Regions from separate parts of the Cellulosimicrobium sp. SL-1 genome, predicted to be linked through region 1. Evidence: riboswitches for the same ligand, from Rfam matches in the RefSeq annotation. Region 1 holds a riboswitch; the other holds the start of a gene.
What was found. Region 1 has a riboswitch for S-adenosylmethionine ahead of GWJ10_RS06175 (ABC transporter substrate-binding protein). Riboswitches for the same ligand answer to the same signal wherever they lie in the genome.
Positions count from the first base shown of each region.

Region 2: another riboswitch for S-adenosylmethionine. It lies ahead of GWJ10_RS03565 (methylenetetrahydrofolate reductase); the one in region 1 lies ahead of GWJ10_RS06175 (ABC transporter substrate-binding protein).

Region 1 covers NZ_JAACJC010000003.1:299,059-302,459, forward strand. The annotation lists gene GWJ10_RS06175 (ABC transporter substrate-binding protein) at 1-1,393, opposite strand, end outside; SAM riboswitch class IV at 1,499-1,612, opposite strand; gene GWJ10_RS06180 (LLM class flavin-dependent oxidoreductase) at 1,793-2,890, opposite strand; gene GWJ10_RS06185 (LLM class flavin-dependent oxidoreductase) at 3,022-3,401, opposite strand, start outside.
Region 2 covers NZ_JAACJC010000002.1:204,496-207,896, reverse strand. The annotation lists gene metE (5-methyltetrahydropteroyltriglutamate--homocysteine S-methyltransferase) at 1-675, opposite strand, end outside; gene GWJ10_RS03565 (methylenetetrahydrofolate reductase) at 708-1,769, opposite strand; SAM riboswitch class I at 1,775-1,877, opposite strand; gene GWJ10_RS03560 (cation acetate symporter) at 1,967-3,401, opposite strand, start outside.

The DNA of each region.
Region 1 (3,401 bases):
TGATGTTGCGCGCGTTCGCCGAGAAGATCGTCCGCAGCACGTCCGGGTCGGAGCGCGTGAGGTTGTAGTAGTCGAAGTCGAAGTCGCCGCTCTCCTTGATCGCCTGCGACTCGGCGACGGTCACGTGCTGGAGCTGGAGGTCCACGCCGATCTGCGCGAGCTGCTGCTGGACCAGCTCGAGCGGCTCCGGCACCTGCCAGAACGTCACGGTCGTGGAGAGCTTCTGGCCGTCCTTCTCGCGCACGCCGTCGGCGCCCTCGACCCAGCCCGCGTCGTCGAGGATCTTCTTCGCGCCCTCGGGGTCGTAGGCGAGCTCGTCCGCGACGCTCTCGTAGAGCGGCGTCGAGTGCGACAGGACGCTCGTGGCCGGCTCGTCCTGCGTGCTGAGCACGGTGTCCGCGATCTGCTCGCGGTCGATGCCCTGGAGGATCGCCGTCCGCACGGCCTCGTCGCCCGCGAGCGGGCTCGACTCGTTGGGGAAGAGGTTGAACACGACGCCCGGGTTGGCGCGGTACTCGAGCCAGAACCCGTTCCCGTCGAACTGCGGCAGGTCGACGGTCGAGATCGCGGCCGTGGCGTCGATCTGCCCCGACTGCAGGCTGCCGCTGCGCACGCTCGCCTCGGGGATGACCTTGAACGTCACCGTGTCGAGGTAGGCCTCGCCCTGGTGGTCGCTCGCCTCCGAGCCCCACGCGTAGCCCGCGACCTTCTCGAGCACGATCTCCTGGTCCTGCGTGTACGACTGCACGGAGAACGGGCCGGAGCCGACGAACTTCCCGGCGCAGCGGTCCTCGACGCTCAGGTCGGCCGAGGACGGGGCGAGCAGGCCGAGCGAGAACGTCGACGTCGCCTGGAGGAACTGCGCGCTCGGCTCCGCGAAGTCCACCGTGAGGGTCTGCGGGTCGGTGACGGTCGTGCCCTCGTAGCCGACGAGGTACTGCGACCCGAGCGACGCCGTCGCGCCCAGCGCGACGATCGCGTCGAAGTTCGTCTTCACCGACTCGGCGTCGATCGGCGTGCCGTCGGCGTACGTCGCGTCGTCGCGCAGGTGGAACGTGTAGCTCGACGCGTCGTCGTTCACCTCCCAGCTCTCCGCGAGCCACGGCAGGATCTCGCCCGAGTCCGGGTCCTGTGCCGTGAGCGACGCGACCGTCTGGCGGGCCGCCGCGATGGCGTCGTTGTTGCCGACCTGCTGCGGGTCGATGCAGTGCGAGTCGACCGTGAGCGCGAACGTCAGGTCGCCGCCCGCCACGGGCTCGCCGGACGGGCTGGGCGACCCGTCGCCGTCGGACGCGCCGGAGCCGCCGCCCGCGCACGCGCTGAGCAGGAGGCCCGTCGCGGCGGCCGCCGCGGCGACGGTCAGGGACCGGCGTCGGTGAGGTGTGGGGATCATGTCGTGCTGCTCTCCTCGTGTGCCGGCTGAGGACCGGCGGTCGTCCGGCGCCGGTGGTCGTCCGCGCCGGGCCCAGGGCCGGCGCGGCGGGGGAAACCCACCGGGGTGCCGTGCTTACCGCGCCGCGGGAGCCGCGCGGTCAGGTCGTTCCCGGAGCACCCCGTCACGTCGAAGGGTTGCTGGTCAGCGAGCCGGGCCTGCGTGCTGACGCTCGTCACCTGGGAGCAGGAAAGACAATCTCGACCAGGTGAGTCAAGTATCGAGACGGCCGTCCCGCCAGACGGACGGTTGTTTCCTGCTCCGCGACGCCGCGACCCGCCGGCGGGGCCGCCACGAGCACGGCGAGGGTTCGCCTCGCCAGGCGAGACGGGCCCCTCCCCTCCGGTCCGGCGGGCTACCTCAGGCCGCGGTGAAGCCCGCCGCGCGGCGGGCGTCGGCCGGGCTCCACAGGTCCGTCTTCACCTCGGCCTGCACGACGGGCACGACCTCCTCCGCGAACCGGCGCAGCACGTCCTCCTGCTGCGCCGCGGGGATCAGGTGGTTCACCGAGACGGACTGCAGGTCGTGCCGGTACGAGGCGTGGTAGTCGAGGATCTTCTCGGCCACGCGCTCCGGCGACCCCACGAGCGCGGGCCCCCGCTCGACGGCGTCCTCGACCGTCCGGAAGCTCGGTGCCTTCCCGACGGCGTCGGGCCCGTACCCCCGGCGCGCCGCCGCCGCGACCTGGCCCTCGTAGATCGGGCGGTACTGCTCGATCGCCTCCTCCGTCGTGTCGGCGAGGAACAGCCCGCCCGAGCCCGACCCGACGAACCCGTACGCCGGGTCGTGCCCGTGCGCCGCGTACTGCTCGCGGTAGCGGTCGATGAGCACCTGGTAGTTCTCGCGCGGCTGCAACGCGTTGGCGCTGACGATCGGGTCCCCGTACCGGGCCGCGAGGTCGACCGCGAAGCGCGACGTCGCCGACCCGTGCCAGATCCGGAACGGCCCGGCGAACGGCCGTGGCAGCGTCGTCGCGTGCTCCAGCGCGTGCCGGTGCCGCCCGGTCCAGCTCACGTCCTCCTCGGACAGCAGCAGCCGCAGCAGCTCGTAGTTCTCCTGGAGGTACTCGTACTGCTTGTCGAGGTCCAGCCCGAGCAGCGGGTACTGCAGCACCTCGTTGCCCTTGCCGATGACGATCTCCAGCCGCCCGCGGCTCAGCTGGTCGACCGTCGCGAGGTCCTCGGCGACACGGATCGGGTCGAGCAGCGACAGCACGGTGACGCCCGTGCTCAGCAGGATGCGCGACGTCCGCGCCGCGACCGCGCCGAGGATCACCGTCGGTGCCGACGACAGCACCTCTCCCGCGTGCCGCTCCCCCACCGCGAACGAGTCGAACCCGAGCTCCTCCGCCAGCACCGCCGTCTCGACGACCCGGTTCAACCGGTCGGACGGCGCGACCGCCTCCCCGGTCACGGGGTGGGGCGGGTTGAACACGATGTCGAGTACCTGGAACCGCACGTCCTTCTCCTTGTTGTTCGTCGTCGTCCGGGGGCCGGTACCGCCCCGGGTCGGCAGCTCCGGTCGAGTTCGGCACGCGCAGGTGCCGAACCCGACCGGAGCTGCCGACCCGGGGCGGGGTTGCCGATCTGTCAGGCCGCGGTGGCCTCGGCGGCGGCGGCGTCGCGCTTCGCCACCTCCTCGCGGACGAGCGGGATGACGTAGCGACCGAAGTCGACCGCGTCGTCGAGCAGGTCGTAGCCGCGCGCGGAGATGACGCGGACGCCGAGGTCGTAGTAGGCGAGGAGCGCCTCGGCGACCTGCTCAGGCGTGCCGACGAGCGCGTTGGAGTTGCCGGCGCCGCCGGTGGCCTTCGCGGTCGCGGTCCACAGCGCGGTGTCGAAGCGCTCGCCCTGGGCGGCGATCTCGAGCAGGCGCTGCGAACCTGCGTTCTCGGGCTTGTCGATCGGGTGCCGACGGCTGAGCTGCCCCCCGGCGGCGGCCTTGCGCGCCTCGATCCGGTCGAGGATGC
Region 2 (3,401 bases), on a different contig from region 1:
CTGGACCCACGGCGCCCCCGCCGCGGCGAGCGCGCGCAGCAGGTCGGCGTAGGCGGCGACGACGTCGTCGAGGCGGTCGAGCGGCGAGTACCCGGCGGGCGCGTCGTCCGCGGCCTTGGACAGCGCGAGGAACGTCACCGGCCCGACGACGACGGGCCGCGTCACGACGCCGGCGTCCTTCGCCTCGACGAACTCGCGCACGACGCGGTCGTCGACGAAGCGGATCGGGGTGTCCGGGCCGATCTCGGGGACCAGGTAGTGGTAGTTCGTGTCGAACCACTTGGTCATCTCGAGCGGGGCGTCGTCCCCCTGGCCGCGCGCCACGGTGAAGTAGCCCGCGAGGTCGAGGCGACCGGCGTCGTCGGTCAGCGACGCGAACCGCGACGGGACCGCCCCGAGGGAGGCGGCGACGTCGAGCACCTGGTCGTAGAAGGAGAACGAGCCGGGGACGGACGCGTCGTCGGCGCCGAGGCCGAGGTCGACGAGCCGGCGGACGGTCGCGAGGCGCAGCTCGCGGGCCGTGGCCTCGAGCTCCTCGGCCGAGGTCTTGCCGGCCCAGAACGCCTCGACGGCCTTCTTCAGCTCGCGGCGGCGGCCGATGCGCGGGTAGCCGAGCACGGTGCCGGCGGGGAAGCCGACCGGGTTCTGGGTAGGGGAGGGTACGGAAGTGGCCATGATCGAAACCTCTTGCTGGTCCGGAGGACCGGTCAGACGGGCGCGCCGTGCGTGGCGGCGCTCGTCGTGGGCAGGGAGGTGCCGGTGACCCACGGCCCGCTGGCCAGGTCCGGGACGAGCGGGGCGGCGGCGGCGCTGGCGCCGCCCCCGGTCCCGACCGACCCGCCGCCGAGGTGGACACCCTCGAGCAGGTCAAGAGCGGCGCGGTGCTTGTTGAACGTGTACACGTGCAGACCGGGCGTGCCCGCGTCGAGGACGCGCTGCGCGAGGTCGACCGAGTACGCGATCCCGTAGGCGTGCTGCGCCTCCGGGTCGGGCAGGGCGTCGAGCGCGTCCAGCAGGTGCTGGGGTGCGCGCACGCCCGTGAGCTCCTCGACGCGACGGAGCCGCGCGGGCTCCGTCGTGGGCAGCAGCCCGGCGAGGATGGGGATCGTCACGCCGGCCGCGCGGGCCTCGGCGACGAAGTCGGTGTACGACGACGCGTCGTAGAAGAGCTGCGTGATCGCGAAGCTCGCGCCGGCCTGCTGCTTCTGCCAGAGGCGGCGCACCTCCTGGGTGCGCGTCGTGCCGGCGGCGGGGTTGCCGTCGCAGAACGTCGCGACGGCGATCGTCAGCGGCCGGGCCGCGCCGCGCAGCGCGACGGCCGGGTCGGACGCGCAGCGCGACGCCTCGACCTCGCGCAGCAGGGCGACGAGCTCGGTCGACGACCGGACGCCGTCGGGCGCGGGCTGCCAGTCCGGCTGGTCGCGCGGCGGGTCGCCCCGCAGCGCGAGGAAGCTCCGCACGCCCTCGTCGAGGAAGTCGGTGATGACCGACTCGACGTCCTCGCGCGACGCCCCGACGCACGTGAGGTGCGCGATCGGCAGCACGGGCGTGCCCTGGAGCAGGCGTCCGACGACCTGGCGCGCGGTCGCGCGGTCGGTGCCCGCGGCGCCGTACGTCACGGACACGAAGTCGGGGTGCGTCGCGACGAGACGGCGTGCCGTCTCCCAGAACTTCGGGGCCGCGTCCGGTCGGCGCGGGGGCATGAGCTCGAACGACACCGTCGGCCGAGGACGGCCCGGACGGTGCGCGAAGGATGCCTCTGAGGTCATGCGTCACTCCATCGACCCTGGCGTTAGCACCTTTGTCCTCGGGAGGCTTCCGTCGGCGGGTTGCTGCGGTGTCGTCGAGCCAGGACTCTCGACCGCTCTGGATGGTTGCCACGATCCTACGACCCATCCGACATGCGGTCGAGAGTGCCCGCCAGGTGAGATGCGGAGGGTCGTCGGAGCTCCCGGTGCGACGAGTCTCAGGCCCGACGGCGCTCGGGCACGTGCAGGCGGCGGAGGAACCGGTCGGTGCGCAGCGGCGGGCCGCGCCGGTCGAGGAGCGACACGACGACGACGGTCGCCGTCGCGAGCGGGATGGTCCAGGCGGCGGGCTGGGCGAGCAGGGCGCGCACGACGCCGGGGACGCCGTCGGCCGTGTCGCCGGACGGGCTCCCGTACCCCGCGGCGACGAGCGCGGACGACGCGAGCAGCGCCGTCGCGCACAGGACGGCGCCCACGACCATGCCCGCCACCGCGCCGCGCGCGGTGAGGCCGCGCCACCACACGCCGAGCAGGATCACGGGGGACAGGGCCGACGCCGCGAAGACGAACACCGTCCCGACGCTCGTCACGAGGCCCTGCGGGATGGTGACGAGCGCGAACGCGAGCGGGATGAGCGTGCACGCGACCGCCGACCAGCGGAAGGACCGCACGGTGCCGCCGAACAGGTCCTGGCTCACGACGCCCGCCAGCGCGACCACGAGCCCCGACGACGTCCCGAGGAACGCGGCGAACGCCCCGGCGACGACGAGCGCGGCGAGGAGCTCGCCGCCGAGCCCGGGCACGAGGCGGGTCGGCAGCGCGAGGACGACGGTGTCCGCCACCCCGGGCGCCGCGAGGTCGGGCGCGACGACCCGCGCCACGAGCCCGAGCGTGCTCGACACCATGTAGAACACGCTGATCATGATGAGCACGACGACGGTCGTGCGGCGGGCCGAGCCGCCGTCGGGCGAGGTGTAGAAGCGCACGAGGACGTGCGGCAGGCCGGTCGTGCCGAGCAGGAGGGCGAGCAGGAGCGAGACGGTGGCGTACGCGTCGAGGCCGCCCGGCCCGGCCTCGTGGGGGAACACGGCGGCGGGGTCGAACGTGACGACGGCGCCGCCGGGCTCGAACGCCCCGCCGAGCGCCATGAGCACGAAGACGAGCGGCACCGCGAGCGCGGTGAGCTTGACCCAGAACTGGAACGCCTGGACGAACGTGATGGAGCGCATCCCGCCCGCGGCGACGACGGCGCTCACCACGACCGCGATCCCCACCGAGCCGACCCACGGCGGCACCGCGGCCACGCTCGTGATGACGAGCGCCGCCCCGTGGAGCTGCGGCACCACGTAGAGCCACCCGATGACGAGCACGAGCACGCTCGTCACGCGGCGCGCGACCACGGAGTCGAGCCGGGCGTGCACGAAGTCGGGGATCGTGTACGCGCCGCTGCGCCGCAGGGGGCCCGCGACGAACAGCAGGACGAGCAGGTAGCCCGCCGCGTACCCCACGGGGAACCAGAACGCCTCCGCGCCGGACAGCAGCACGAGGCCGGAGAGCCCGAGGAACGTGCCCGCGGACAGGTACTCGCCGCTGATCGCCGACGCGTTCCAGACCGGCCGCACGGTGCGCGACGCGACGAAGAAGTCGCTCGTG